DNA from 2 places in the Kutzneria kofuensis genome. Region 2 is predicted to be linked to the other one. Evidence: riboswitches for the same ligand, from Rfam matches in the RefSeq annotation. Region 2 holds a riboswitch; the other holds the start of a gene.
What was found. A riboswitch is a leader RNA that binds a small molecule or an ion and turns the genes downstream of it on or off. The one in region 2 is predicted to bind thiamine pyrophosphate.
Positions count from the first base shown of each region.

Region 1: another riboswitch for thiamine pyrophosphate. It lies ahead of BJ998_RS14380 (thiamine ABC transporter substrate-binding protein); the one in region 2 lies ahead of thiO (glycine oxidase ThiO).

Region 1 covers NZ_JACHIR010000001.1:3,158,227-3,172,922, reverse strand. Annotated here, with positions in the region: gene ychF (redox-regulated ATPase YchF) at 1-1,080, shown strand; gene BJ998_RS14400 (GNAT family N-acetyltransferase) at 1,162-1,653, shown strand; gene BJ998_RS14395 (hypothetical protein) at 1,701-1,925, opposite strand; gene BJ998_RS14390 (YflT domain-containing protein) at 2,199-2,684, shown strand; gene BJ998_RS14385 (4a-hydroxytetrahydrobiopterin dehydratase) at 2,669-2,974, opposite strand; TPP riboswitch at 3,020-3,132, shown strand; gene BJ998_RS14380 (thiamine ABC transporter substrate-binding protein) at 3,206-4,207, shown strand; gene BJ998_RS14375 (ABC transporter permease) at 4,183-5,760, shown strand; gene BJ998_RS14370 (ABC transporter ATP-binding protein) at 5,760-6,806, shown strand; gene BJ998_RS14365 (aminoglycoside phosphotransferase family protein) at 6,848-7,585, shown strand; gene BJ998_RS14360 (ABC transporter permease subunit) at 7,633-8,502, opposite strand; gene BJ998_RS14355 (ABC transporter ATP-binding protein) at 8,499-9,467, opposite strand; gene BJ998_RS14350 (LolA family protein) at 9,464-10,561, opposite strand; gene BJ998_RS14345 (response regulator transcription factor) at 10,695-11,438, shown strand; gene BJ998_RS14340 (ATP-binding protein) at 11,435-12,787, shown strand; gene BJ998_RS14335 ((deoxy)nucleoside triphosphate pyrophosphohydrolase) at 12,790-13,179, shown strand; gene BJ998_RS14330 (hypothetical protein) at 13,301-13,645, shown strand; gene BJ998_RS14325 (NBR1-Ig-like domain-containing protein) at 13,760-14,635, shown strand.
Region 2 covers NZ_JACHIR010000001.1:3,651,407-3,666,102, reverse strand. Annotated here, with positions in the region: gene BJ998_RS16770 (carbohydrate ABC transporter permease) at 1-409, opposite strand, end outside; gene BJ998_RS16765 (extracellular solute-binding protein) at 414-1,670, opposite strand; gene BJ998_RS16760 (GntR family transcriptional regulator) at 1,939-2,703, shown strand; gene BJ998_RS16755 (IlvD/Edd family dehydratase) at 2,713-4,431, opposite strand; gene BJ998_RS16750 (MFS transporter) at 4,574-6,100, shown strand; gene BJ998_RS16745 (hypothetical protein) at 6,187-6,846, shown strand; gene BJ998_RS16740 (S1 family peptidase) at 7,480-8,463, shown strand; gene thiE (thiamine phosphate synthase) at 8,628-9,281, opposite strand; TPP riboswitch at 9,298-9,407, shown strand; gene thiO (glycine oxidase ThiO) at 9,403-10,506, shown strand; gene thiS (sulfur carrier protein ThiS) at 10,508-10,708, shown strand; gene BJ998_RS16720 (thiazole synthase) at 10,711-11,466, shown strand; gene BJ998_RS16715 (MarR family winged helix-turn-helix transcriptional regulator) at 11,517-11,951, shown strand; gene BJ998_RS16710 (NADP-dependent oxidoreductase) at 11,957-12,895, opposite strand; gene BJ998_RS16705 (winged helix-turn-helix transcriptional regulator) at 12,992-13,378, shown strand; gene thiD (bifunctional hydroxymethylpyrimidine kinase/phosphomethylpyrimidine kinase) at 13,379-14,206, opposite strand; gene thiC (phosphomethylpyrimidine synthase ThiC) at 14,206-14,696, opposite strand, start outside.

The DNA.
Region 1 (14,696 bases), 490 kb from region 2:
GTGAGTCTCACCCTCGGCATCGTCGGTCTGCCCAACGTCGGCAAGTCGACCCTGTTCAACGCGCTGACCCGCAACGACGTGCTCGCCGCGAACTACCCGTTCGCCACCATCGAGCCCAACGTGGGCGTCGTCGCGCTGCCCGACCCGCGGCTGGACAAGCTCGCCGAGATCTTCCACTCGGAGAAGATCGTGCCGGCCACCGTGTCGTTCGTCGACATCGCCGGCATCGTCAAGGGCGCCTCCGAGGGTGCCGGGCTGGGCAACAAGTTCCTCGCCAACATCCGCGAGGCCAACGCCATCTGCCAGGTCATCCGCGTGTTCGACGACCCCGACGTGGTGCACGTCGACGGCCGGGTCGACCCGTCGTCCGACATCGAGACGATCAACACCGAGCTGATCCTGGCCGACCTGCAGACCCTGGAGAAGGCGCTGCCGCGGCTGGAGAAGGAGGGGCGGACGCACAAGGACCGCCGGCCCGCCTTCGAGGCCGCCGCCAAGGCCAAGGAGATCCTCGACGGCGGCCGGACCCTGTTCCAGGCGCAGGCCGACGTCGACGTGTCGCTGCTGCGGGAGCTCAACCTGCTCACCGGCAAGCCGTTCCTGTACGTCTTCAACGCCGACGAGACCATCCTCACCGACGAGGCCCGGCTCAAGGAGCTGCGCGAGCTCGTCGCGCCCGCCGACGCCGTGTTCCTCGACGCCAAGGTCGAGTCCGAGCTCATCGAGCTCGACGCCGAGTCCGCCCGGGAGCTGCTGGAGTCCATCGGCCAGCACGAGCCCGGCCTCGACGCCCTGGCCCGCGCCGGCTTCCACACCCTCGGCCTGCAGACCTACCTCACCGCCGGTCCCAAGGAGTCCCGCGCCTGGACCATCCCGCAGGGCGCCACCGCCCCGCAGGCCGCCGGCGTCATCCACACCGACTTCGAACGCGGCTTCATCAAGGCCGAGGTCATCTCCTACGACGACCTCGTAGCGACCGGCTCCGTCGCCGCCGCCCGCGCCGCCGGCAAGGCCCGGATGGAGGGCAAGGACTACGTCATGGCCGACGGCGACGTCGTGGAGTTCCGCTTCAACGTCTGACCGTCGTCGGCGGCCAGCGGGTCGCGTTCACCGGGGCGTATATGGGTGGAAGGTCCCGGCGGTCGCGTTTACGGTTCGCGGGTGCTCATCCGTGACGCCGGGGACGGCGACTGGCCGCTGATCTATCCGTTCTTCGCCGAGATCGTCGCCGAGGACAAGACCTATGCCTTTCCCGACGGCCTCAGCCTCGACGAGGCGCGTGGCTGGTGGATGGAGACGCCGCCGGGGCGCACGGTCGTCGCCGTCGACGGCGACGACATCCTCGGCAGCGCCAAGATGGGGCCCAACCGTCCGGGCCGTGGGTCTCACGTCGCGACCGCCAGCTTCATGGTCGATCCCCGTCACCGTGGCCGGGGTGTTGGACGCAACCTCGGCCTTCACGTGATCGAGTGGGTGCGCTCGGCCGGCTACCGCAGCATCCAGTTCAACGCGGTCGTGGAGACCAACAGCACCGCGGTCGGTCTCTGGCACTCGCTCGGCTTCCGGACCATCGGCACTGTCCCCGAGGCCTTCGACCATCCCGACCACGGACTGGTCGGCCTGCATGTGATGTGGCTGGACCTGTCGGCATGACAAAGGGGCCGCTGCGGATGCAGCGGCCCCTTCGTGTTGGTACGGCGTCAGTTCTCGGTGTTGCGGTGCCGCGCGGCGTAGATGATCACGCCGAAGGCGGCGGCGAGGATGAGCAGGCCGGCGGCGCCGGCGAAGATCAGGTCGCCGTCGCCCTGCTGGGACTGGGCGGCGACCTGGGGGCTGGGCGACGCGGCCTGGGCCTGCACGGCGAACAGCACGGCGAGAACGACGGCGGCGGCGCTGGCGGCCGCGGTGCGACAGAACTTGATCACTTCGAATCCCCTTGTACGGCTTCACTACGAACGACGCACGGGAAGGGGTGATCGTTGCCCGGGTAGCCGACGTCACAACAAACCGATGCCGCGGGTGGGGACCGCTGGATGGCGCGTGGGCGCGGACAGGTGGATGGCGCGGGTGGGCATCGGTGATCGTCGCCGGGTAGCCCAGGTCACAACCTGAGATTCCCCTGTGGACTTCCGCCGGCCGGCACGAACCGAGGTGGGCTCGACGTTAAAGGGGGTGTAAGGCCGACAAGGAGGGCCATCATGACCACTGCATTCGCCAACAACCCGGCGGCGTCCGCGCTGCCCACCCCGCCCACCGGCTGGCCGATCGGCTCCTACGACACCTACGAGCAGGCGCAGCGGGCGGTCGACTTCCTCGCCGACCGGGACTTCCCGGTGCAGGACATCACCATCGTCGGCGTGGAGCCGATGCTGGTCGAACGCGTCGCGGGCAGGCTGAGCTGGGGCCGCGTGCTCGGCGCGGCGGCGGCCTCGGGCGCCTGGTTCGGACTGTTCGTCGGCATCCTGCTGTCGCTGTTCACGATCGGCGGCGGTTGGCTGCCGATCGTCATCGGCCTGGTCGGCGGCGTGGGCTCCAGCATGATCTTCGCGGCGATCAGCTACGCCTCGACCCGGGGCAAGCGCGACTTCGTGTCGCAGAGCCAGCTGGTGGCCCGCCGCTACGACGTGCTGTGCCAGCCGCGCAACGCGGAGGCGGGCCGCAACCTGCTCTACTCGCTCGGCTGACCGAGCAGCTCCAGCACCCCGTCGATCTCGCCGGCGAGCGTCACGTCCAACGCCGTGATGCCGCCGGCGCTGTGCGTGCTGCACCGGAACGTCAGGGTCCGCCACCGGATGTCGATGTCGGGGTGGTGGTTGTCGTTCTCCGCGATCTCGGCGATCCGGTTCACCGCCTGGATCGCCTCCGGGAAGCTGCCCAGTTCCACGATGCGGATGATCGCATCGCCGTCCTGCCGCCACTGGGCCAGCCGCCCCAGCGCCTCGGTCACCTGATCGTCCGTGAGCAATTCCGCCATGCCGTCCATGGTGGTCCCGACCACGCCGGAACGCAGCGTAAGCTCCGGGTGAGCCACGGGAGTCCGGTGTCGCCGGGCTGAGAGGAGAGCGGGCGAGCTCTCGACCGTAAGCACCTGATCCGGATCATGCCGGTGGAGGGAGGCACTACGGGCGACCTCGCGCGACGAGGTCACCTGGAGGAGAACTTGACCCGGACGGCACGGCTGGCCGCGCTGGCGCTGACGGCCACGATGGTGGCGGGTTGTTCGCTGGTCGGCGGCGGTGAACAGGCCCCGAGCCAGCACACGGTCACGCTGGTGACCCACGACTCGTGGGCGGTCGACAAGACCCTGTGGGCGGACTTCCAGAAGACCTCCGGCATCACGGTCAAGGTCAGCATGAACGGCGACGCGGGCGCGCTGACCAACAAGCTGGTGCTGACGAAGGCCAACCCGATCGGCGACATCGCGTACGGAGTGGACAGCACGTTCGCCTCCCGGGCGGTGTCGGCGGGCGTCTTCGCCCCGTACACCAGCCCTGACGCGAGCCAGGGCCCGCAGCGGTACCAGTTCGACGACTCGCACCGGCTGACGGCGATCGACGTCGGCGACGTCTGCCTGAACGTGGACACGGGCTGGTACGCGGCGCACAACCGGCCGGCGCCGTCCGGTTATGCCGATCTCACCGACCCGAAGTACAAGGGCCAGACCGTGGTGGAGGACCCGTCCACCTCCTCGCCGGGCCTGGCGTTCCTGCTGGGCACGATCAAGCAGTTCGGCGCGGACAACTGGCCGGACTACTGGTCTAAGCTCAAGGCGAACGACGTCAAGGTCGACTCGGGCTGGGACGAGGCGTACAGCCAGGACTTCTCCGGCTCCTCGGGCAAGGGGCCGCGCCCGATCGTGGTGTCCTACGCCTCCTCGCCCGCCGACGAGATCGGTGACGACGGCAAGCCGCGCACCAAGGCCCTGCTGAACACCTGCTACCGCCAGGTCGAGTACGCGGGCGTGCTGGCCGGCGCGAAGAACCCGGATGACGCCAAGAAGGTCCTGGACTTCCTGATCTCGCAGAAGTTCCAGGAGCAGGTGCCGGGCAGCATGTACGTCTACCCGTCCCGGTCCGGCGTGTCGCTGCCGGCTGCCTGGAAGACGGCGGCGCCGCTGCCGGACGCGCCGGCGCAGCTGCCGGCGGACCAGGTGGACGCCAACCGGGAGAAGTGGGTTCAGCAGTGCCGAACGCTGCTGCAAGGCTAGTTCTGCCGCTGCTGGCGCTGGTCCCGATCGGTTTCCTTGGCCTGTTCTTCGCCTGGCCGGTGGTGTCGATCGTGGGTATCGGGCTCGGCGGCAGCGGCGCGGCGGACGTGCTGGCCAGCGGCGAGACCTGGCGGCTCGTCGCGTTCACGCTCGGCCAGGCGGCCGCGGCGACGCTGGTGGCGGTGCTCGCGGGCATGCCGCTCGCGTACGTCATGGCGCGCTGCGAACTGCCGGGTGTGGGCCTGGTGCGCACGCTGATCCTGGTGCCGTTCGTGCTGCCCACGGTGGTGGTGGGCCTGGCGTTTCGGGCCCTGCTGCCGGACGGTGGCGTCCTGTCGATCGTGCTGGCCAACGCGTTCTTCAACGTCGCGGTCGTCGCGCGGACGGTCGGCGGGCTGTGGGCGCACACGGATCGGCGGGCCGAGGAGGCGGCTCGGGCGCTGGGCGCGTCACGGTGGCGGGCGTTCACGTCGGTGGTGCTGCCGGCGATCGCGCCCGCGATCGGGTCGGCTGCCGCGGTCGTGTTTCTGTTCTGTGCCACCAGTTTCGGCGTTGTTCTGATGCTCGGCGGGGCGCGCTACCGGACGTTGGAGACGGAGATCTACCTCCGCACGGTCGACCTGTTCGACCTGCCCGGCGCGGCGGCGTTGTCGATCCTGCAGGTGGTCGCGGTGATCGCGGTGCTGCTGATCGGCGCGTTCGCGCGTCGACGCCGTGAGACGGCGTTGAAGCTGCGGGGTCGCCTGGAGACGGCACGGCGGCCGGTCGGCGGCGAATGGATCGTGGTCGGCGCGGCGCTGGTCGTGGTGATCGCGCTGCTGGTGCCGATCGTCGGCCTTGTCGCCCGGTCACTGACCACAATGGACGGTTGGCGGGCGTTGGCGGGCACCGGCGATTCCGGCACGCTGGAGGTTTCGGCCTGGGACGCGGCGTGGAACTCGATCCGTGCGGCGACCGACGCCACCATCCTTGCGATGCTGCTGGGCGTGACGGCGGCCGTCGTGCTGTCGCAGCTCCGTCGAGGACGTGCGGTGCTGGGCGAGACGCTGGACCTGGCGCTGATGCTGCCGCTGGGCGTGTCGGCGGTGACGGTCGGCTTCGGCTACCTCGTCACGCTCGGCGATCTGCCCTTCGACCTGCGCACATCGCCGCTGCTCGTGCCGTTCGCGCAGGCCCTGGTGATCACGCCGCTGATCGTGCGGACGGTGTTGCCGGTGCTGCGGGCGATCGACGAGCGGCTGCGGCAGGCCGCCGGCACGCTCGGCGCCGGGCCGTTCCGCGTGTGGCGCGAGGTCGACCTGGCGTTGGCCTGGCGGTCGCTGATCGCCGCGGCCGGCTTCGGATACGTGGTCGCGCTGGGTGAGTTCGGCGCGACGAGTTTCCTGGCGCGGCCGGACGCGCCGACGCTGCCGGTGGCGATCGCGCGGCTCATCGCCCGGCCGGGCGAGCTGAACAACGAGATGGCGTACGCGGCGTGCGTGGTGTTGATGCTGGTCACCGTGCTCGCCGTCGTGCTGATCGAGCGGTTGACGCCGGCGGTTGGGGAGTTCTGATGGCACTGGAACTGCAGGGCTTGTCCGTGCGCTACGGCGCGATCGCCGCCGTGTCCGATGTGGACCTCAGTGTCGCCGACGGCGAAGTTGTCGCGCTGCTCGGTCCGTCCGGCTGCGGCAAGTCGACGCTGCTTCGGGCCGTCGCCGGTCTGGAGCGGCCCGCCGCCGGCACGATTCGTTGGGACGGCGTCGATCTGGCCGGCGTCGCCGTGCACCGGCGGGACTTCGGGCTGGTGTTCCAGGACGGGCAGTTGTTCCCGCACCGGGACGTCGCCGCGAATGTCGCGTTCGGCATGCGCATGCACCACGTCGACCGCTCCGAGCGCGCCGCCCGCGTCGACGAGTTGTTGGCGCTCGTCGGCCTTGCCGGCTACGGCGAACGCCGCGTCACCGAGCTCTCCGGCGGCGAGCAGCAGCGGGTGGCGCTGGCCCGGGCCCTGGCTCCCAAGCCCCGCTTGCTCCTGCTCGACGAGCCACTGTCCGCTTTGGACCGTGCCCTGCGCGAGCAGCTCGCCGTCGACCTCGCCGCCCTGCTGCGCGCCACCGGCACCACTGCTCTCGTCGTCACCCATGATCACGACGAGGCCTTCACCCTCGCCGACCGTGTCGCCCTCATGCAGGCCGGCCGGATCCGCCAGGTCGGGCCGCCCGACGAGGTCTGGCGCCGGCCCGCCGACGACGTCGTCGCCGGCTTCCTCGGCTGCACCACCTTCGTGCCCGCCGAGGCCGACCACGACCTGGTCAGCAGCCCCCTCGGCGCGGTCCCGCTGCCCGGCGCCGGCGATGGTTCCGTGCTACTCGGCCTTCGTGCCAACGCCTTGCGCACCGACCCGGCCGGCTTCGTCCACGGCGAGGTCGTCCAGCGCCTCCACCGCCGCGATCACGCCCGCTTGCTCGTCCAGCTCACCGGTGACGGCGTTCCCACCGCCCCCGTCGAGGCCGTCGCCCCCGTCGCCGGCGCCCCCGAACCCGGCGACGCGATCCGCCTCGCCCTCGACCCCGACGGCATCGCCCTCACCGGCCAGGCGCGCGGTCGTACGCGATAAACCCGGCGACACCGCTGATCGTCCCCGCGATACTCGCCGATATGGAAGAGGTCGAGGTCGTCGTCGCCCACAACGAGCGTGCGACCCTGCGTGTCGGCGACGTGTTCCTGAAGATCGACCCTGATCAGACGCGCATCGACGTCGAGGTCGAGGCGATGGCCATGGCGCCGATCCCGACTCCGGAGGTCCTCTGGCGCAAGCCGCCCGTGCTCGCACTCGCCGCCCTCTCAGGCACGGCACTCGGCCGCCTCGGCGAGCCGTCGACCGCGTCGTCGGCGGCGTGGGCCGCGGCGGGTGCCGCCGCACGGATGCTGCACGACGCGCCGCTGCCGCCGTGGCCCGGTCGGAGCCTCGACGAGATCGCGGCGCGGCTCGACGGCGAATGCGCGTGGCTCGTCACCAATGGTGTCCTCCCCGCCGACCTGGTCACGCGCAACCGCCAGGTCGCCGAGGCCGCGCTCCGCCCGTGGACACCGGTGTTCACGCACGGCGACCTCCAGCTCACCCACGTGTTCGTCGACGGCGACGAGATCACCGGCGTGATCGACTGGTCCGAGGCGGCCCAGGGCGATGCCCTGTTCGACCTCGCCATCTTGACGCTCGGGCACGAGGAGCGCCTTGGCGACGTCGTCGCCGGCTACGGCACCGACGTCGACCTCGACGTGATCCGCGCTTGGTGGTCGCTGCGAAGCCTGGTGGCGGTCCGCTGGCTGGTCGAGCACGGCTTCGACCCGGCCGCGCCGGGCTGCGAGGTCGACGTGCTGAGAGCCCGGCTGTGATCTCCGCACAGGGTGGCTGTGGACCAGCCCAGCCACCCTGTGGACAACTAGCCGTCCTTGCTTGACAGGCGGGCGTAGGCGACGGAGAGGCCGATGAGGAGGTAACAGGCGGCCTTGAGGGTGCTGTCGAGCAGGCCGTCCCACGGCATGGGGTCGCGGAGGACGTCGGTCATGGTGCCCCAGCTGCTGGTGAGCAGGTACGGCTGGATCCAGTCGAGCTGGGGGATGACGGTGAGGATGGCGAACACCAGGGCCCCGGCGAGGGTGGCGGCCATGACCACCAGGGGGTGCTCGGTGAAGGCGGACACGGCCAGGGCGATGGCGGCGACGGCCCAGACCTGGAAGGTGACCCATCCGACGGCGAGCCCGATGCGGGCGAGGGCGTCGCCGAAGCTGAGGGTGTTGCCGGTCAGGGTGATCAGCCCGTCGGTGCCGACGAGCACGACGCCGGTGACGAGGCCGACGAGGGCGATGGACAGGGCGGCGATGAACACGACGGCGCCGACGCCGAAGGCCTTGACGCCGAGCAGCCGGGCCCGGCTGACGGGGGCGATGAGCAGTCCCCGAAGGGTGCCGTGGGCGGACTCGCCGGCGAGGGCGTCGGCGGCGGACATGGCGCCGAGCAGCGGAAGCAGCATGGCCAGCAGCAGCGTCAACGACAGCACCGGCAGCACGAAGCCGTTGCCGATCAAGATGGTGAACAACGAGCCGGGCCCGTTCCCGCCGGGACCGGCCCCGGCGTTGCCGGCGATGACGGTGCCGACGCCGATGAGCACGGGCACCAGGGACAGCAGCACGATGGCGATGATGGTCCGAGGCCGGCGAAGCACCCAGCGCAGCTCGGACGCGAGCAGCCGACCCAGCGGCGCCCGGACCGGGCGGTCCAGCGCGGGCCGGTCCACAACGGCGGCGGTCATTGCGTCTCCCCCTCGGTGAGCTGGGCGAACAGCTCCTCCAGCCCGGTCCGCCGCCGACGCACCTCGTGCACGCCGGCACCGGCCTCGACCAGCACCCGAACCACCTGCGGCGCGGTGGTGCCGATCAGCTCGACGAACAGTCCGTCCTCTGTGGACCGTGCGGCGATCCCGTTGTCACGGAGCGAGTCCAGCGACAGCTCGACGTCCGGAGTGGACACGATCAGCGCGGGAGCGCCGGCCTCGAGCAGCTCGGCCAGCTCGCCCTGGGCGACGACGGAACCCTTGTGCAGCACGGCGACGTGCGTGCAGGTGGCCTCGATCTCGGCCAGCAGGTGGGAGCTGACGAGCACGGTGGTGCCGGCGCCGTGCAGCTCGGCGATGACCCGCCGGATCTCCCGCGTGCCGGCGGGGTCGAGGCCGTTGGTGGGCTCGTCCAGCACGACGAGCCGCCGGGGCAGCAGCAGCACGGCGGCGAGCCCCAGCCGCTGCTTCATACCGAGCGAGTAGCCGCGGTACCGGCGGTCGGCCGCGTCGGAAAGGCCGACTCGCGCCAACGCCTCCTCGACCGACGACGCGATCGCCGGCGTCTCCATCAGCGGCTCGGCGGAGGCGACGCGGCGCAGGTTCTCCCGCCCGGACAGGAACGGGTGGAAGCCGGGCCCCTCGACCAGCGCGCCGACGTGCGGCAGCGTGATCTGGGCCCCGCTCGGCATCGGATGCCCGAGCAGCTCCACCTCGCCGTCGGTCGGCTGCACGAGCCCGAGCAGCATCCGGATGGTGGTCGTCTTGCCCGACCCGTTCGGGCCCAGCATCCCCAGCACGGCGCCTTCGGGCACGTCCAGGTCCACCTGGTCGACGGCGACCGTGCTGCCGTAGGTCTTGCGCAGGCCCCGAGTCCGCGCCGCGAGGGTGGGGGCGGCCAGCGCCGCCCCCACTCCCGGCTCCACGAGGGAGGTGCTGGTCACTTCACGCTCGCCAGGGCGTCGACCAGAACCTGCTGGGGCACGGCGCCGACGGCGACCCGGCCGTCGTCGAGGATCAGCGCGGTGCCGACCGCGGTGCTGATCTCGTAGCCCGAGCCCCACGGCCCGCTGACGCGCTTGCCCAGCTGGCCGAGCAGCTTGGACGGGTCGATGCTCTGGCCCTCCTTGGCCTTGCCCGAGGAGCCCAGGGTGCCGGCCGGCAGCTTCTGCACCAGCACGGTGTCCCAGCCGGTGCCGACGAACTGAGGCTCCGGCAGGTCCTTGGCCGCGCCGGCCGCCTTGTCGGCCTGCTTCTGCGCGTCGCCGGTGACGACCTTGGCGTTGGCCGGCGGCGTGAAGGTGAACAGCGCCGGGTCCTGCTTGCCGATCTCCAGCTTGGAGAAGCCGATCTGCGCCACCGGCTGCGCGTTGCCGTTGGCCAGCACGCTCAGCTGCAGCGGAATCTTCGTCTCCGAGTCGACGGCGATGCGCACCTCGCGCAGCATCGTGCGCTCGGTCGGCTTCGGCGCCAGCACCAGCTCGTACGCGGAGCGGCCGGCGACGGTCGCGGTGCCGTCCACCTTCACCGTGCTGTCCTTGTTGATCAGCGCGATGACCTGCTTGGCCGCCTGCGCCGGGTCGGTGGCGACCTCACCGCTGGAGGGCTTCTCCGGGTGCGCCTTGTCCGGCGCGCCGGTCTCCTTGCGCACGGTGTTGTTCGACGACGTCCAGTCCCACACCGTGGTGCCGTCGAACACAACGGTCTCCTCGGACGTTCCGTTGGGCAGCGAGATGCGGCCCTTGCCCTGGCCGTCGGTCCAGACCTGCGTGCTGGTCGAGCCGTTGCTGAGGAACCGCGCCGCCTGCCCGAGCGACGGCATCGCCGGCAGCCCCAGGTTGTTGGTCGCGGTCACGGTGCCGGCCAGCGCCGGCACCGACTTGGTGGTCAGCACGGACTGCACCAGGTCCTGAGCGCTGACCTGCGGCAGCACGGGGGCGGGTCCCGCACCGGCCGGCATCGCGAGCACCCCCAGCCCGACCACGCCGGCCAGCACGCCGGCCGCCCCGACGACCAGACCTGCCTTCTTCCCGTTCATGGGTCCCCTCCCGGTCACGTCTCCAGTGAACGCTTCGAGCTTGGTGAAGGCCAGCTGAGACCGGGCTGAGGAGCTGAGAGAACGCTGAGACGGGGGCCGCATCGCGCCGGCCGACGGACCGAGCTGCTGAGAGATGCCTGAGAGCGGCCTTCGCCGTGGCCATACTGGCCTGGTGAGACCACGGGTGCTCGTAGTCGACGACGAGATCGGGGTGCGTCGGGCGCTGGAACGCGGACTGACGGCCGAGGGGATGGACGTGGTGTGCGCGGCGGACGGCCCGAGCGGCCTGCGGGCGGCGCTGACCGGCAGCTTCGACGTGGTGCTGCTGGACATCATGCTGCCGGGCCTGTCCGGCTACCGCGTGCTGCAGCACATGCGCGCGGAGCAGGTGGACACGCCGGTGCTGCTGGTGTCGGCGAAGGACGGCGAGGTGGACCAGGCGGACGGCCTGGACCTGGGCGCGGACGGCTACCTGGTGAAGCCGTTCTCCTTCATGGTGCTGGTGGCGCAGGTGCGGGCGGTGCTGCGCCGTGGTGCGTCGGCCGAGGCGGCGGCGCAGCTCAAGGTGGGGGAGCTGGTGATCGACCGCGCGGGCCGGGAGGTGCGCTGGGCCGGGGAGACGGTGGCGCTGAGCCCCCGCGAGTTCGCGGTGTTGGAGGTGCTGGCCAGCCGCGCGGGAGCGGTCGTCACGAAGGACGAGCTGCTGCGCACGGTGTGGGGTGACGAGCTGGCGGCCACCCGCAACGCGGTGGAGGTATACGTGGGCTACCTGCGGCGCAAGCTGGATGCCGTGGGCGCGGGTGACGTGGTGCGGACGATCCGTGGCCACGGCTACATGGCCAGCTCTCCGGAGCTGGACGCAGCGCTGCGTCGATGAATCCTCGCGCGTGGTGGCGGCGTCGATCGCTGCGCTCCAAGATCACCGTCTCCGCCACGCTGTTCGCGATGGTGTGCCTGCTGGTGCTGTCCCGCCTGGCCGGAGGCGCGATCGGGCAGCTGCTGGTCGGCGCGGCGGATTCTGAGCTGCACAACGCCCTGGGCGACGCCGTGCCGGCGGTGGCCGAGGGCAAGCCGGTGCACTCGGCGCTCGTCGACGTGCAGCTGCGCGTCCTGGACTCCGAGGGCGCTCCGGCCGACGGCGGCCCGCCGCCGATGCTGAGCCCGCACGACGTCGACGCGCTGATGTCCGGACGGGACGTGCTGCGCATCGACGACGACCCGCCGCACCGCTGGATCGGCCAGGTCGTCTACGACCCCACCGGCCTGCCACGGCTCGTCGCGGCCGGCGCCGACCTCGTCGGCTACAACCAGGCGGTAAGGGAGGGCGCGGACTGGCTGTCGGTCGCGGCGGTGTTGGCGTCGCTGCTGATCGGCGTGGCGACGTGGTTCGTTGTCGGCTGGTCGCTGTGGCCGGTACGGCGCATGCACGCGGCGGCGGGCGCACTCCCGCCGGGGGAACGGCTGCCGGTGCCGGAGGCGCACGACGAGCTGCGCTCGCTGGCGGAGGCGATGAACGACCTGTTGGTACGGCGCGACGAGGCGGTCCAGCGACTGCGGCGCTTCACCGGGGACGCCGCGCACGAGCTGCGGTCGCCGGTGGCGTCCATCCGTGCGCAGGCGGAGGTCGCGGTGGCGCACCCGGATCCGGAGTTCGCGCAGGAGGTCCTCGCGGCCGTCACGGACGAGTCGGAGCGCATGTCGACTCTCGTGGACGATCTGTTGGCGCTGGCGCGATCCGACGCCGGAGAAGCGCAGCCGGTGGGCCGTGTCGACGTGAGCGAGGCGGCGATCGCCGCGGCGGAGCGCCTGTCAACCAACGGCGGCCCTCGCATCCGGGTGGACGCCCCGCGCGCCGGCGCGGTGGTGCTGTGCGCCCCCGGCGAAGTGGCGCTCGTGCTGAACAACCTGCTCAACAACGCCATCCGCTACGCACGTGTGCAGGTGCGGGTGTCCGTGCTGCCGGCGGGCGCGACTGTGCGGCTTCTCGTCGACGATGACGGCCCCGGCGTGCCGGTGGAGCACCGCACCCGGCTGTTCGACCGCTTCTACCGCGTGCAGGACGACCGTGGCCGGGGCACCGGCGGCGCGGGGCTGGGGCTGGCGCTGGTGGCGGAGGCCGTGCGGCGGCGCGGCGGCACCGTGCGCGTGACGGACTCGCCGGAGGGCGGTGCGCGGTTCGAGGTGCGGTGGCAGGCGGCCGGGCTGGCGATGTGGGGCAGGATCTGAGTGTGACCCAGATTGTCGTCGCCACCGCGATCATGCGGAACGGGCAGGTGCTGGCCCAGCAGCGGGCGTATCCCAGCGCCGACGCCGGCCGGTGGGAATTCCCCGGCGGACGCGTCGAGCCCGGCGAGTCCGAAGAAGCGGCGGTCGTCAGGGAATGCCGTGAAGAACTGGGTGTGGAGGTCGAAGCCGGGCCGAGTGTCGGGCCGGATGTGCCGCTGCGGAATGGAATGGTGCTGCGGCTCTATACGGCCACACTTGTCGACGACAACGCGGAGCCGGTGGCGGTCGAGCACAGCGCGGTGAGGTGGGTCGGCATCGAGGAATTCGACGACCTGCCGTGGCTCGAAGCCGACCTGGCGTTCCTTCCGGACCTTCGGAAACTGTTCGGCTAGACCGCCGAACAATTCCCTGACCTGCGCGAACGAGACTTCGCACATTTCCGGCTTGAACCGGATGCGGCCGCCGGGCTGTGATGTGTGCACCGGAGTCCCGGTCATGTCATGAGGGGAAAACATGAACAAGGCAATTGCCGCTGTTGTCACTTCCGCGCTGGGTCTGGGCCTGATGGCCGCAGCCGCTCCGGCCGCGATGGCGGACACGCACCGCGCGAGCATCAAGTGCACCTCGCCCAGTGACGCGAAGGCGAACTACTCGTGGGGCGACGGTTTCACCACGGTGACCGTCTACTTCAACAACCACTGCTCGCACAAGGTGTCGGCCGGGATCGTCACGAAGGACCAGGACGACCGCCTGTCCGTCTACTGCATGGTCACCAACGGCGGCACCTCGGGCAAGAAGAAGTTCGACATCGGTGTCGACGAGACCGTCGTCCGTATCCAGAAGGGCTGCAGCCTCTGACGCGGGACTGCGCCGTCTGAGGTGAAAGGCGGGTGACCCCGGGGGAGGGGTCACCCGCCTCGCACGTCCCGTCACGCATCGTTGACATACCCCCGGGTGGTTTATATTCCCGTCGTGACCGGTCCTCAGAATCAGGCTCGACGAGGGCGCAAGCACATCGTTCCCGACGCCGGCGACGGTCCGGCGGCCCGCTTCGCCCGCGACCTCCTGGAGCTCAAGGAACTCGCCGGGAACCCGTCCTATGACCGGATGCGCGCCGAACTCGGTGCGGCGGCGTCGAAATCCACCTTGTCGGCGGCCACCCGCGGCCGCGTGCTGCCGTCCTGGGAGACCACCTGGGAGTTCGTGCGCAGTCTCGCCGGTCCCGGTGACGACGTCCGCCGGGAGTGGCGGTTCCGTTGGGAGACGGCCAACGCCGAACTCGCCGAAGCGTCGAAGCAGTCGAATGTCCTTGTACGGGAAGAAGAAAAGGCCGTAGCGGAACCGCCTGCTCCGAAGAACAAGGCCCGCCGGGCGGTTCTCGCGATCGCCGCGGTGGTGGTGCTCGTGGCCGCCGCCGTGCTGGCGCCGCGCCTGTTCCGGCACTTGCCGTCCTGGGGATCCCACGACCCGTACCCGCTGCCCGGCGACGCCTCCGGCTTCGGCGGCGACGGCCTGTCCGGCGACATGACGTACCCGGACGGCTCGCAGGTGCCGCTGGGGCAGACCTTCACGAAGGTGTGGCGGATCAAGAACACCGGCACGGTGCCGTGGCACGGCCGGTTCCTGGACATCGCCGGCGGCACCACCATGCAGTGCGTCTCGCCGTCGCGGGTGCCGGTGCCCGACGCCGAGCCCGGCCAGATGGTCGCCGTGAGCGTGCCGGTGACGCCGATGGCCGTCGGCGTGTGCCATGTCCTGTGGAAGATGGTGGACGCGACGGGTGCGCTGGTCTTTCCCGACCACAACGGCGTCTTCTACGACGTGAAGGTGATCGCAGCCACGCACTGATCAGGTGTGAAGCCTGTCACTAGGGAAACGCCTAGTACGACCGTCGGCGACGATGCGGAAC
Region 2 (14,696 bases):
GCACCCAGCCGTGCACGTGCTTCATCAGCAGCGCCACGAGCAGGCCGCCGCCGACGGTGCAGATCACGCAGGCCGCGGTGAACAGCACGGTGCGCAGGGTGATCTGCCAGAACTGCGGGTCGGTCAGGATGACCCGGTAGTTGTCCAGGCCGTTCCAGACGATCTTGCCCTGAAACAGCTCGCCCAGGTCGAGCTTGCGGAAGCTGGTCAGGACCACGGACACCACCGGCCAGCCGAGCATCACCAGGATGGTCGCGGTCGCCGGCAGCAGGAGCAGGTACGGCAGCGCGCGCTGGCTGAACAGCCGGCGCACGAACGTGCCGATGCCCGACTCACCGTCCGAGACAGTGGAACGCGGTGCCGGCGGGGTGGTCCCCGCCGGCACCGCGGCCTTCGTCGTCACCGACACCAGATCAGCTCGCGCTGCCGAGCGTCTTGGTGATCGCGGCGTCGGCGTCGGAGACCGCCTGGTCCAGGCTCTTCTGACCGGTCAGGTACGCGGTCAGCGCGGCCTTGATCGGGTTGTCGGCCTCGACCGCGGCCCACTTCGGGGTGACCGGGGTGCCCTTGCCGTTCTTGGCGCCCGCCGCCATCGCCTTGCCGGTGGTGGTGCTGTCCAGCGCGCTGGTGTCGGTCGAGGTGCCCGGCACGACGCCGTTGGCGGCCAGCTGCGACTGGTACTTGGCGCTGGTCTCCAGCTTCAGCCAGTCCTTGGCCAGGTCGGCGTTCTTGGTGTTGCCCGGGATGGCCAGGTCGGAGCCGCCCAGGAAGACCGGCGCGGTCTGGCCCGCGGTCTTGGACGGGATCGGGAAGGCGCCGAACTTGCCCTTCAGGGCCGGGTTGGCCTTCTCCACCGCGGCCAGCTCGTAGCCGAAGCCGATGAAGCTGGCGGTGTTGCCCTTGGCGACCACGTCGGACTGCTGCGGGGTGGCCTCGTCGGCGTCCTTGGGCGCGGACGTGCCGGAGGTGTCCACGAGCTTCTTGTAGAAGTCGAAGGCCGCCTTGCCGGCGGCGGAGTTGATCGCCGACTTCCAGGTGTCGCCGCTGCTGGTGGCCAGCTCACCGCCCTGGTCCCAGAGGAAGGACAGCCACACGTACCAGTCCTGGCCCGGCAGGTAGAGCGGGTCGACGCCCTGCACACCCTTGAGCTTGGTCAGGTCGGCCAGCCACTCGTCGTTCGAGGTGGGCGGCGCGGTGATGCCGGCCTGCTGGAACAGGTCGGTGCGGTAGATGACGACGCGGTTGGCGGCGTAGAACGGAATGCCGTACTGCTTGCCGCCCCACGCGCCCTCGTCCTTGAGCGCCGACAGCCACTGGCTGCCGTTCAGGTCGTTGGTGGCGTCGCTGACGTCGAGCAGGGTGCCCTGCGAGCTGTACTGCGCGACCTGGGTGTTGCCCAGCTCGATGACGTCCGGGCCGCCGCTGGTCAGCGCCGTGGTCAGCTTCTGCCCGATGCCGTTCCACTGCTGGACCTCGTACTTGACCTTGACGCCCGGATGCGCGGCCTCGAAGTCCTTGTTGATCGCCGCGACGGTGGCGTCCGGAGCGGAGCCGCTCATCAGCCAGACCGTCAGGGTCTTGTCGCCGCCACTGCCACTGCTGGAACCACCGCCGCCGCAACCGGCTGCGACCATCGACACCGCCGCGACGCCCACCGCCGCCACGATCATCTTTCTACGCAGCCCACTCTGAGGGAGCACAGTCTCCGCCCTTCCACCCCGGCTCACCTGCCGGACGAGCTTGTCTGGTCCTATCTGGTGCAGACCAATTTGGTGTAGACCAATGAGGAAAAAGGGTGTGCCGTGCCACACTCGATGTCAAGGTCGTTGCGAGACCGTTGCAAAGTCATCCGACGAATGACCGGGGGTGTGATCGCGCAGCCAGCGGTTGACAAGGCATCCTGTTCGCTGGGGAGTGGGCGGAGCTTAGGAGGAGGCCATGCTCGAAACCTCGCCGGCCGGCGGCAACGACGCCGGGTTGCGATCGCGTGCGCAGCGTGAGCCCAAGTACTGGGGGCTCAAGCGGCATCTGCTCGACCTCCTGCGGTCCATGCCGCCGGGGTCGCCGATACCGACGGAACGCTCGCTCGCGGCGGACTTCGACGTCTCACGCACCACCGTTCGGCAAGCGCTTGCCGAGCTGACCGTCGAGGGCCGGCTGCTGCGCGTGCAGGGCAAGGGAACGTTCGCCGCCGAACCCAAGGTGGCGCAGCGGTTGCAGCTCAGCTCGTACACAGAGGACATGCGGGCGCAGGGCCGGCAGCCCTCGTCCCGGCTGCTGGAGGCCTCCGAGGACGCGGCCGACGCGGAGCTGGCCCGCTACCTCGGCGTGCGCGCCGGTGCGAAGGTGCTGCGGCTGCACCGGCTGCGGCTGGCCGACGGCGAGCCGATGGCGCTGGAGACCACGCACCTGGCGCTGGGCCGCTTCCGCGGCCTGCGGCGGTACGTCAGCTCCGGCGGCTCGCTCTACCAGGTGCTGCGCGAGCGGTTCGGGGTGGAGATGGGCCACGCCGAGGAGACCATCGAGACCGCGCTGGCCACGCCCGAGGAGGCGGAGCTGCTCGGCGCCGACATCGGCCTGCCGATGCTGCTGCTGTCCCGGCACTCGTTCGACACCGAGGGCAACCCGGTGGAGTGGGTGCGCTCGGTCTACCGCGGCGACCGGTACAAGTTCGTGGCCACGCTGAACCGGCCGCACGACTGACCGGGTTCATCAGTGGTTGCCGGGCGGCACCGGAGCGCCCGAGCCGCCGACGAGGAAGTCCAGGTCGGCGCCGCGGTCGGCCTGGCCGACGTGGTCGACGTAGAGCCGCACCCACCCGCGCTCGGCGGCGCGGGGCGGCGGCGTCCACGCGGCCCTGCGGGCCGCGAGCTCGGCGTCGTCCACGGCCAGGTGCAACCGCCGGGCCTCGACGTCCAGCTCGATCACGTCGCCGTCGCGGACCAGCGCCAGCGGGCCGCCGACGGCGGACTCCGGCGCCACGTGCAGCACCACCGTGCCGAACGCGGTGCCGCTCATCCGGCCGTCGGAGATGCGCACGGCGTCGTCCACACCGGACTCGAGCAGCCGGCGCGGCAGCCCGAAGTTGCCCACCTCCGGCATGCCGGGGAAGCCGCGGGGGCCGACGCCGGTCAGCACGAACACGCTGTCCCGGTCGCATTCGACAGTATCGATGCGGGCGTGCAGATCCTCGACGCCGTGGAACACCACCGCGCGGCCGACGTGCCGCAGCAGCGACGGTGACGCGGCGGCGGGCTTGATGACCGCTCCGTCCGGCGCGAGATTGCCGCGCAGCACGGCCAGTCCGGCGTCCGTCCGCAGTGGATCGACCGCGGTCCGGATCACCTCGCGGTCGAACACCTCGGCGTCGGCCACGTTCTCCGCGATCGTGGCGCCGGTCACGGTGACCGCGTCCGGATGCAGCAGCAGGTCGCCGAGCTCGCGCAGCACCGCGGGCAGGCCGCCGGCGTAGCAGAAGTCCTCCATCAGGAACCGGCCCGCCGGCATCAGGTCCACCAGCAGCGGCACCGATCGGCCCAGCCGGTCCAGGTCGTCCAGGCCGAAAGAAATGCCGAGCCGCCCGGCCAGGGCCAGAAGATGCACCGCGAAGTTGCTGGAGCCGCCGATCGCCGCGTTCACCACGACCGCGTTCTCCAGCGCCTGTCGGGTGACGATCGAGGACATCCGCACGTCCTCACGCACCAGCTGCACGGCCCGGATGCCGCTCACGTGCGCCATCGCCCGACGGCGCGAGTCCACCGCCGGCAGCGCGGCCATGCCGGGCAGCGACAGCCCCATCGACTCCGCCCAGCAGCCCATCGTGGACGCCGTGCCCATGGTGTTGCAGTGCCCGGCCGACCGGGACATGCACGCCTCGGCGGCGTTCATGTCGGCCTGCGACATCGCGCCGGTGCGACGGGCGTCCGCGAACCGCCAGACATCGGTGCCGGAGCCCAGCTGCTTGCCGCGGAACCGGCCGTTGAGCATCGGGCCGCCGCCGACCACCATCGTCGGCAGGTCCACGCTGGCCGCGCCCATCAGCAGCGCGGGCGTGGTCTTGTCGCAGCCGGTCAGCAGCACCACGCCGTCCAGCGGGTTGGCCCGCAGCGTCTCCTCGACGTCCATCGAGACCAGGTTGCGGAAGAGCATCGTGGTCGGCCGCATCAGGACCTCGCCGAGCGAGGTGACCGGGAACTCCATCGGCAGCCCGCCGGCCTCGTACACGCCCCGCTTCACGTGCTCGGCGATCTCCCGCAGGTGCGCGTTGCACGGCGTGAGATCGCTGGCGGTCTGGCAGATGCCGATCACCGGCCGCCCGTCGAAGGCGTGGTCGGGATGGCCCTGGTTGCGCAGCCAGGACCGGTGGGTGAAGCCCAGCACACCCTGGTCGGCGAACCAGCCGTGACTGCGGAGTGAGCGCGTTTCGGCCATTGGCGGAACCTAGCCACACCCGGGGCCGGCTGGGAAGCTCGATCCGAGCGAAGGCGTGGATTTCCCGGCAGAAGTGACACGAAGTCGTGCCTCGTTCCACCTCGGCTTGCGTCGCCCGGGGCGGCGGGAGCACCGTGCTGCCATGACCACCACGGGCAATGTGTCGAGCGGCGTGCACTGGGGCAGTCCGCAGGCCCGCGGCGTGCTCGCCGCCACCGTCTGCGGTTCCGGCATGGCGATGCTGGACGGCACGATCGTCAACATCGCCCTGCCCAAGATCGGCGCCGACTTCACCGCGTCGGTGACGGGGTTGCAGTGGGTGCTGGACGGCTACCTGCTGTCGCTGGCGTCGCTGATCCTCGTCGCCGGCTCGCTCGGTGACCGCTACGGCCGGCGCCGCGTGTTCGAGATCGGAGTGGTCTGGTTCGGCCTGGCGTCGGTCCTCTGCGGTGTCGCGCCCACCACCGGGGTGCTGGTGGCCGCACGGGTGCTCCAGGGCATCGGCGGGGCGCTGCTGACCCCGGGCTCGCTGGCGATCCTGCAGTCGGCCTTCGCGCACGACGACCGGGCCCGGGCCATCGGCGCGTGGTCGGGCCTGGGCGGCGTGGCCACGGCGGTCGGGCCGCTGGTGGGCGGCCTGCTCATCCAGGCCTGGTCGTGGCGGCTGGCGTTCCTGGTCAACGTGCCCGTGGCGGTGCTGTGCATCTACCTGTGCCGGCGTTACGTGCCGGAATCGCGGGATCCGGAGATGAAGGGCCACCCGGAGGTGCTCGGCACGGTCCTGTGCGCGCTGGGCCTGGCCGGCGTCACCGGTGCGCTGGTGGAGGGGCCGTCACGCGGCGTGACCGACCCGATCGTGCTGGTCGCGACGGTGGTCGGCGTGCTGTCGCTGGCCGGGTTCTGCGTGCTCCAGCTGCGGCAGCGGGACCCGCTCGTGCCGCCGGACCTGTTCGCCAACCGCACGTTCACCGTGTCCAACCTGCTGACGTTCCTGCTCTACGCGGCCCTCGGCGGCGTGATGATGCTGATGGTGATGCAGCTGCAGGTGTCCATGAACTACCCGCCGGTGCTGGCCGGCCTGGCCGGGCTGCCGATCACGGTGATCATGCTGCTCGGCTCCGCGCAGTCCGGGAAGCTGGCCCAGCGCATCGGCCCGCGGCTGCAGCTGATCGTCGGCCCGATCCTGGTCGGCGTCGGCATGCTGATGTTGCGCTGGGCCGTGCCCGGCTCCTCGTATCTGACCGGCGTGCTGCCGGGTGTCGTGGTGTTCGGCCTCGGCCTGGTGATCGCCGTCGCACCGGTGACGGCGACGGTGCTGGCCGCCGCCCCCGACCGGCACGCGGGCGTGGCCTCCGGCGTGAACAACGCGGTGGCGCGGACGGGGTCGCTGCTCGCGGTGGCCGTGCTGCCCGCGGCGGCCGGCATCACCGGCGAGAAGTACGCCGATCCGGCGGCGCTGACCGCCGGCTGGCAGATGGCGCTGCTGATCTGCGCGATCGCGGCGGTGCTCGGGGGTTTGATCGCTTTCTGGGTGGACAACCGGGTTCTGGGTGAGCCGCCGACGCCCGCGGTTGTCGAGGATTCCCCGCATCCGGGGGATTGCCTGCACTGCGGTGTGGAGGGACCGCCGACGCACGTGGTGCCGCACCATTCGTCCACAGTGGACTGAACGGGGTGTTCGTGCTCACGATCGCCCAACCCCGGGAGTGCGCGCCACGTCTTGTGCGTTGGTAGTGCGGTAGGGGATTGGGAGCGATGAGCAAGGAGAAGAGCACGATTCGGCTCGACATCAAGCCGACGCAGGTCGCGGCGGGCGCGCTGGCGTCCGTGACGGCGGCCGTACTGGGGTCGAAACTGGGAGTCGCGGGCACCGTGACCGGCGCCGGGCTGGCCAGCGTGGTCGGCACCGTGGGCACGGCCATGTACGAGCGTTCCATCCAGGCCGCGCGGGAGCGGGTGACGACCCGGATCAGGCAGGAGCAGCCGCCGGTCGGGGCGTCGCACGACGCCGAGACCGTGCGGCTGAAGGTCGCACCGCCCAAGGAGGAGCCCGGCAAGCGCCGGTGGCCGATGGTGGCCGCCGCCGTCGTGGTCGCCTTCGTGCTGGGCATGGGCGTGCTGACGACCGTGGAGCTGCTCGGCGGCCAGGCCACCTCCGGCAACGGCAACCGCACCACCGTCGGCGCCCTGTTCGGGCAGCCGGCCCAGAGCAGCACGCCGCATCCGACCAGCACACCGCCGCCCACCACGTCCTCGACGACGACGTCGACCAGCACGCCGACGACCACGTCCAGCACAACGCCACCGTCGTCGACAACGAGCTCGTCCACCGGCACGAGCACGTCGACGACCACCACGACGACCTCGCAGCAGCCGACCGGCACCAGCGGCGGGCCGCCGCCGGGCGTGAACTGACTAGCCCCCTGGCGGCGCTGCTCGCCAGGGGCCAAGCCGGCTGCCACCGGTTCGGGTAGCACGGGCGATGCCGATCGGCCGAACGGTCACGGCGGCGTACGGACGGGCAACGGATCGCGGCCGGCGGTATGGAACACGATTTCTGCGGGGCGTTACCTAAACGTCAAGTGTTAACCGCTACGCGTCGTACCCACGCGGTCGGATCATGTGACACGCTTTGCGCCCGATCGGACTCTCCGCCGAAGGTCATTCGGCGGCGTGCCCCAACGGGTTCGGCACTGGGGGAGGCGAATTTGGCGGCAGTGGCGGCGACCACCGGGACTCGAAGAGTCAGAGGTGGGGGGAAGGTGGGGCGACCCCTGCCGCCGCCCCACCGCCCGTCCCCCTGAAAGGCTCGGGAAGGGGTCCCTGCAACCGCCACTCCCGAGTCCCCGCATCCGAAGATGAGGGAGACGTCTGATGAACCGCACTCGTGCGGCTCGGATCACCGGCGCTGCCCTGTTGTCCCTTGGCCTCGCCGCTACTGTCAGCGTACCGGCAGCGGCGACTTCTGCGCCCGTCTCTGTCGATACGTCCACGAATGGTGTGGTCATATCACCCGATGTAGCGAGCGCGCTGCAGCGTGATCTGGGGTTGTCACCCGCACGGGCGATAGGTCTGTTCGCCCGGCAGGATCGCGCCGATGCCCAGGTCGCAACCCTGCGCACACTGCTCGGGCCGATCTTCGCCGGCTCCTGGTTCGACGCGGCGGCCGACCAGGCCGTGGTCGCGGTGACTGACGTCACATTTGTGCCGCGGGTGCGCGCGGCGGGCGTTGAGGCAAGGGTTGTCACCCGTACGGACGCGCAGCTGAGCGCCGTCGCCGACGGACTGCGGCACAAGCCGGTGCCCGCGGGGGTCGTCGGGTGGTACGTCGACCTGCCGACCGATCAGGTCGTGGTTCAGGTCCTGGACCGTTCGCCGGCCACCGAGGCCTTCGTGGCGACGGCCGGCGCGGCCGCCCGCGAGGAGACCGTGGCCGCCCGGCCGCGGCCGCTGTACGCCGTTCGCGGCGGTGACGCGTGGTACGGATCGAACTTCCGGTGCTCGGTCGGATTCAGCGCGACCGACGCTTCCGGCGCCAAGCACTTCGTCACCGCCGGGCACTGCACGGCCGGCGGCGGTACTGCATCCGGGTACAACCAAGTTTCACTCGGTCGGATCAACGGCAGCCACTTCGGCTCCGGCGGCGACTACGGCCGGGTCGACGTCACCAGCGGCCAGTGGACGCTGTCCGGCACCGTGGCCGACGGCGGCGGCGCCGTGGCGGTCAAGGGCTCCGCCGAGGCGGCCGTCGGCGCGGCGGTCTGCCGCTCCGGCTCCACCACCGGCTGGCACTGCGGCACCATCCAGGCCAAGAACCAGACCGTGGTCTACGCCGAGGGCACGGTCACCGGCCTGACCAAGACCAACGTCTGCGCCGAGCCCGGCGACTCCGGTGGCGCCTGGATCAGCGGCAACCAGGCCCAGGGCGTCACCTCCGGCGGCTCCGGCGACTGCACGCACGGCGGCACCACGTACTTCAGCCCGGTGAACCCGGCGCTGAGCGCCTACGGACTACGGCTCGTCACGAGCTGATTCCCAGGTGGGCTCCCCCTGCAAGCCCACCAACCCGCCCCGGCGGCCGGCACCCCTCCCTGCAACGCCGGCCGCCGGGGCGCTTTTGCTCCACGTGAGTGGCTCATTTCGCATCCAGGGGCCACCTGAGTGGCTCAGGTGGCCGAAAAGGCGAAGTGAGCCACTCACGTGGCGGAAAGCAGGCGAGCCTTCAAGGCCTCAGCCGCGGCCCGTGGGTCCTCGGCGGCCGTGATGGCCCGGACGACCACGATCCGCCGCGCACCGGCCGCCAGCACCTCGTCCAGCCGGGGCAGGTCGATGCCGCCGATGGCGAACCAGGGCCGTTCCGACTTCACGTGGCGCACCAGATCCAGCCCCGGCGCCGGCCGGCTGGGCTTGGTCGGCGTCGGCCAGCACGGGCCGGTGCAGAAGTAGTCCACGCCCGCCTCCACCGCGGCGGCGTCGGCCTGCGCGACGTCGTGGGTGGACCGGCCGATGGCGATGTCGTCGCCGGCGATGCGGCGGGCCAGCGGCACGGGCAGGTCGTCCTGGCCGAGGTGCAGCACGTCGGCCCCGGCGGCCACGGCCACGTCGGCCCGGTCGTTGACGGCGAGCAACGCGCCGTGGCGGGCGCAGGCCTCGGCGAGCACCTCCAGGGCGGCGAGCTCGAACCGAGCCTCCATGCCCTTGTCCCGCAGCTGCACGATGTCGACGCCGCCGGCGAGGGCGGCGTCGGCGAACTCGGCGAGATCGCCGGTCCCGGTGCGGGCGTCGGTGCACAGGTAGAGCCGTGCGTCGGCGAGCCGCTTCCTGATCTGTTCTCCATCCAGTCCTGGCACGGGTGCTACGGTAGAACCCGGTCCGCACGGGAGCCTGGAGGAACCGGGCTGAGAGGGGGCTTACCAGCCCCGACCGTCGAACCTGATCCGGGTCATGCCGGCGCAGGGAGCGTGATGTGTCTTGAAGGTCGCCGTTGTCGGTGGTGGGGTCGTCGGTCTGTCGGTCGCGTGGGCGGCCGCCGTGGCGGGCCACCAGGTGCAGTTGATCGATGCCGCGCCGGGTTCGGGCGCGTCCTGGGTGGCGGGCGGCATGCTCGCGCCGGTCACGGAGGCGTGGCCGGGCGAGGAGCACGTGCTGGCGCTGGGCAGCGCGTCGCTGGACCGCTGGCCGGATTTTGCCGCCAGATTGGACAAGAACGGCGGCCTGCGCACGGAGGGGACGCTGGTCGTCGCCGTCGACGGCGCGGACCGGGCGGAACTTGACGGAGTGGCGGACTTCCTGGCCAAGCTCGGCCGCGAGGTCACGCGGGTGACCGCGCGGGAGGTCCGCCGGCTGGAGCCGTCGCTCGGCACGTCCGTCCGAAGTGGACTGTTGGTGCCCGGGGACCTGGCCGTGGACAACAGGGTGCTGCTCTCGTCGTTGCGCAAGGCGGCGGTGGAGGCCGGCACGCAGCCGATCGCGGTCGCCGCGACCAGCGTCAGCGCCGGCGAAGTGGCTCTGGCCAACGGATCCACGGTCGAGTGCGACGTTGTCGTGCTGGCCGCGGGTGCTTGGAGCGGCGGCCTCTACAACGGGCTGGCGAAGGTCGTCCGGCCGGTCAAGGGCGAGGTGCTGCGGCTCAAGGCCCGCGACGGGGCCCTGGACCCGCCGACGCGAACCGTCCGAGCACTGGTCGAAGGCCGACAGGTCTACCTGGTGCCGAGGGACGGCCGCGGCCTGGTGCTGGGCGCCACCCAGTACGAGGCGGGCTTCGACACCGAGGTGACCGTCGGCGGCGTCCGGGACCTGCTGCGCGACGCCGAGCGCGTGCTGCCGGGCATCGGCGAGTACGCGGTCCTGGAGTGCGCCGCCGGACTGCGCCCCGGCAGCCCCGACAACCTGCCGGTGCTGGGCTGGCTGGAGCCGGGCGTGCTGGCCGCGACCGGCCACCACCGCAACGGCATCCTGCTCGCCCCGATCACCGCCGAGGCGGTGGTCGACCTGCTCGCCGGCCGTGAACCCCCGGAGCCGGCGCGCGCCGCCGACCCGGGCCGACTGCTCGCCGTCACGAACGGGGGAGGCTGAATTGCTGGTCGTGGTCAACGGGACCGAGCGCGAACTCGCCGACGGGGCCACCGTCGCGGACGCGCTCGCCGCCATCGACGCCCCGCCGCGGGGCATCGCGGTGGCTGTGGACGGCGAGGTCGTGCGGCGTGCCGACTGGGCCGGCACGGTGCTGCCGCCCGGCGGCTCGGTCGAGGTGCTCACCGCCGTGCAGGGAGGCTGAACGTGGACGATCCTTTGGTCATCGCCGACCGCGAGTTCGGCTCGCGGCTGATCATGGGCACCGGTGGCGCGGCCAACCTGGCCGTGCTGGAACGAGCGCTGCTGGCCGCCGGCACCGAGCTGACCACCGTCGCCATGCGGCGGATGGACGCCGTCGGCGGCACCGGCGTGCTGGACCTGTTGCGCCGCCTGGGAATCGAACCGCTGCCCAACACGGCCGGCTGCCGCACCGCCGCGGAGGCGGTGCTCACGGCCCGGCTGGCCCGCGAGGCGCTGGAGACGAACTGGGTGAAGCTGGAGGTCGTCGCCGACGACCGCACGCTGCTGCCGGACTCCGTCGAGCTGCTCGACGCCGCGCAGCAGCTGGTCGACGACGGCTTCGTGGTGCTGCCGTACACCAACGACGATCCGGTGCTGGCGCTGCGGCTGGAGGAGGTCGGCTGCGCCGCCGTGATGCCGCTGGGCTCGCCGATCGGCACCGGCCTGGGCATCCGCAACCCGCACAACATCGAGCTGATCGTGTCCCGGGCCTCGGTGCCGGTGATCCTGGACGCCGGCATCGGCACCGCCTCGGACGCCGCGCAGGCCATGGAGCTGGGCTGTTCGGCGGTGCTGCTGGCGACGGCCGTCACCAGGGCCCAGGACCCCGAGCGGATGGCGGCGGCCATGCGTGGCGCAGTGGAGGCCGGCCGTTCGGCCCTACTTGCCGGGAGAATCCCGCAACGCTTCTGGGCACAGGCGTCCAGCCCGGCGCGCTGAGTCATCATGAACGGTAGGTGCCACCTACCTGAGGAGTGAGTGTCGTGGCGATGTCGACGACGACGGCTACGGTCGACGAGACCACGCGGCTGTACCTGGCGGTCGGCCGGCTGTCCCGGATCCTGCGCCGCAGCGGGTCGCCCGGCCTGGGCCAGGGCTCGATCTCGGCCCTGGCCACGCTGGCGTACAAGGGTCCGATGCGGCTGGGCGACCTGGCCGGCCGCGAGGGGGTGGCCCCGCCGACCCTGTCCCGGATCATCGCCGCGCTGGTGGAGTCCGGCTACGTGATGCGGGAGGCCGACCCGCAGGACGGCCGGGCATCGCTGGTGCGCGCGACGCCGCAGGGGGAGCAGGTGATCGCCGGTGTCCGCTCCGAGCGGCTGCACGAGTTGCACAACCGCCTGGAGCGGCTGACCGAGGAGCAGCGGACCGCGCTGGCCGCCGCCCTGCCGGCGCTGGAGGCATTGGTGTCCGAGGACATCTAGCGACGTCAGTCGCCGGCCACGTCCAGCACGAGCTTGCCGGTGAGCTTGCCCGCCGCGCCGATCTCGTGCGCCTTGCCGGCGTCGGCCAGCGGCAGCACCTGCTCGACGTGCACGGTCAGCTTGCCGGCGTTGACCAGGTCCAGCAGGGCGAGCAGGCCGCGCTGGTCCGGTTCGACGAGGATGCCGGTGGCGCGCACCCCGCGCTGCCGGGCCTTCGCCGCGAGCTCGTCGTTGACGCCGCCGGGCACCGCGAACACCGTGCCGCCGGGGCGAAGCGTGTCCACCGAGCGGAGCGCGTTGTCCCCGCCGATCAGGTCGAACACGACGTCGACGTCCCGTGCGACCTCGGTGAAGTCGGTGGTGGTGTAGTCGATCGGCTCGTCGACGCCGATGTCCCGCAGGAAGTCGTGCTTCACCGTGCGGGCGGTGCCGTACACGTAGGCGCCGTGCGCCTTGGCGATCTGCACGGCCAGGTGGCCGACGCCGCCGGCCGCGGCGTGCACGAGCACCTTCTGGCCCGGCCGCACGTCGGCGTCGTCGACGAGCGCCTGCCACGCGGTGAGGCCGGCCAGCGGCAGCCCGGCCGCCTCGACGTGGCTGAGTCCGGCCGGCTTGCGCACGAAGTGCCGCGACGGGGCGACGACGTACTCGCCGTAGCCGCCGGCCTCCTTCGGGAAGTGCGGCATGCCCAGCACCTCGTCACCGGGCTTGAGCCAGCTGACCCCGAAGCCGACCTGTTCGACCGTGCCGGAGACGTCCCAGCCCAGCACGAACGGCGGCGTGCCCAGGAACACGCCGTGTTCCCGGGTCTTCCAGTCCACCGGGTTCACGCCGGCCGCGTGCACGCGGACGAGAATCTCCGTCGGCCCCGGCTCGGGTCGCTCGACCTCGACCACCTTGAGCACGTCGGTCCCGCCCAGTTCGGTCTGGCGCACGACTCGCATCTCGATCTGTCCCTTCCCATCGAACGATTGCTCAGTCATCCTGTGGGAAGCGGTACACAATCGCTAGTACGCACTAATTTGTAAAGTAGGTACCTGATGGATACTGCCTGGGACGTGTACCTTCGCGCCTGTCCGTGCCGGGACGTGCTCGATCTGGTGGCCAACAAGTGGACCGCCCTGATGATCGGCCGGCTGGCGCAGCGCCCGCACCGCTTCGGCGAGCTGCGCCGTGAGGTGGCCGGCATCACACCGAAGGTGCTCACCCAGAACCTGCGCAGCCTGGAGCGCGACGGCCTGATCAGCCGCACCGTCTACCCGACGACGCCGCCGAGCGTGGAGTACGCCCTCACGCCGCTCGGGCAGAGCATCAGCGTGCACCTGATCGCGCTGAACAACTGGACCCAGGCCAACTTCGACGAGATCAGGCGGGCCCGCGCCGCCTACGACGCGGCCGCCGAGGCCGCGCCGCAGCCGGTGAGCTGATCAGATCGGTTCGTCGGAGAGCCGCCAGAAGTTCGAGACCGGGCCGACGCCGTGGCCCAGCGGGTAGGCGTTCCTCACCGCGTGGACGATGAAGCGCTTGCCGAACTCCACCGCCGCCGGCATGGTCGCGCCCTTGGCCAGGGCCGAGGTGATCGACGACGCCAGGGTGTCGCCGCTGCCGTGCGTGTCGGTGACGTCGAAGCGCGGACCGGGCAGCTCGATCACGGCGACGCCGTCGTAGAGGATGTCCACGCACTCCGGATCCGACCGCAGGTGCCCGGCCTTGATCAGCACCCACTGCGGTCCGAGGTCGAACATGGCCTTGGCGGCGTCGAGCATCATGTCCCGGCTGGTGACGTCGATGCCGGTGAGCAGACGCACCTCGTCCAGATTGGGCGTGACGAGACAGGCCCTCGGAAACAGCAGCTTCTTCAGGCCCGCCAAGGCATTGTCGTGCAGCAGCTGGTGGCCGTGCATCGACGCGGACACCGGGTCGACGACAAACGGGATCTGCCGGTCACGGCCGATGCCGACCTTGTCGATCGCTTCGGTGATGGCCTCGATGATCGGCGCCGACGCCAGCATGCCGGTTTTCGCCGCGGTCACGCCGATGTCGGTCACCACCGCCTCGATCTGCGCGGCCACCACCTCGGGCGGGATCTCGTGGAAACCCGAGACCCCGACCGAGTTCTGCACGGTGACCGCGGTGACCGCGGTGGTGGCGTGCACGCCGCAGGCGAAGAACGTCCGGCAGTCGGCGTGCACACCGGCGCCGCCGCCGGAGTCGGTGCCGGCGATCGTCAGTGCCCGAGGGGGAGTTGCCCCCATCAACCCTCCACAACCGGCAGGTAGACCTGCTTGCCGTGGGCCGCGAACTCCTGCGACATCTCCGCCATTCCCGCCTCGATCGCTTCCACAGAGGACAAGTTGTGCTCCTCAGCGTACTTGCGCACGTCCTGCGTGATCCGCATCGAGCAGAACTTCGGCCCGCACATGGAGCAGAAGTGCGCGGTCTTGGCCGGCTCGGCCGGCAGCGTCTCGTCGTGGAAGGACCGCGCGGTGTCGGGGTCCAGCGACAGGTTGAACTGGTCGGTCCAGCGGAACTCGAAGCGCGCCTTGGACAACGCGTCGTCCCGCTCCTGCGCCTTGGGGTGCCCCTTGGCCAGGTCGGCCGAGTGCGCGGCGATCTTGTACGTGATCACGCCGGTCTTGACGTCGTCCCGGTTGGGCAGGCCGAGGTGCTCCTTGGGCGTGACGTAGCACAGCATCGCGGTGCCGGCCCAGGCGATCTGCGCGGCGCCGATCGCGGAGGTGATGT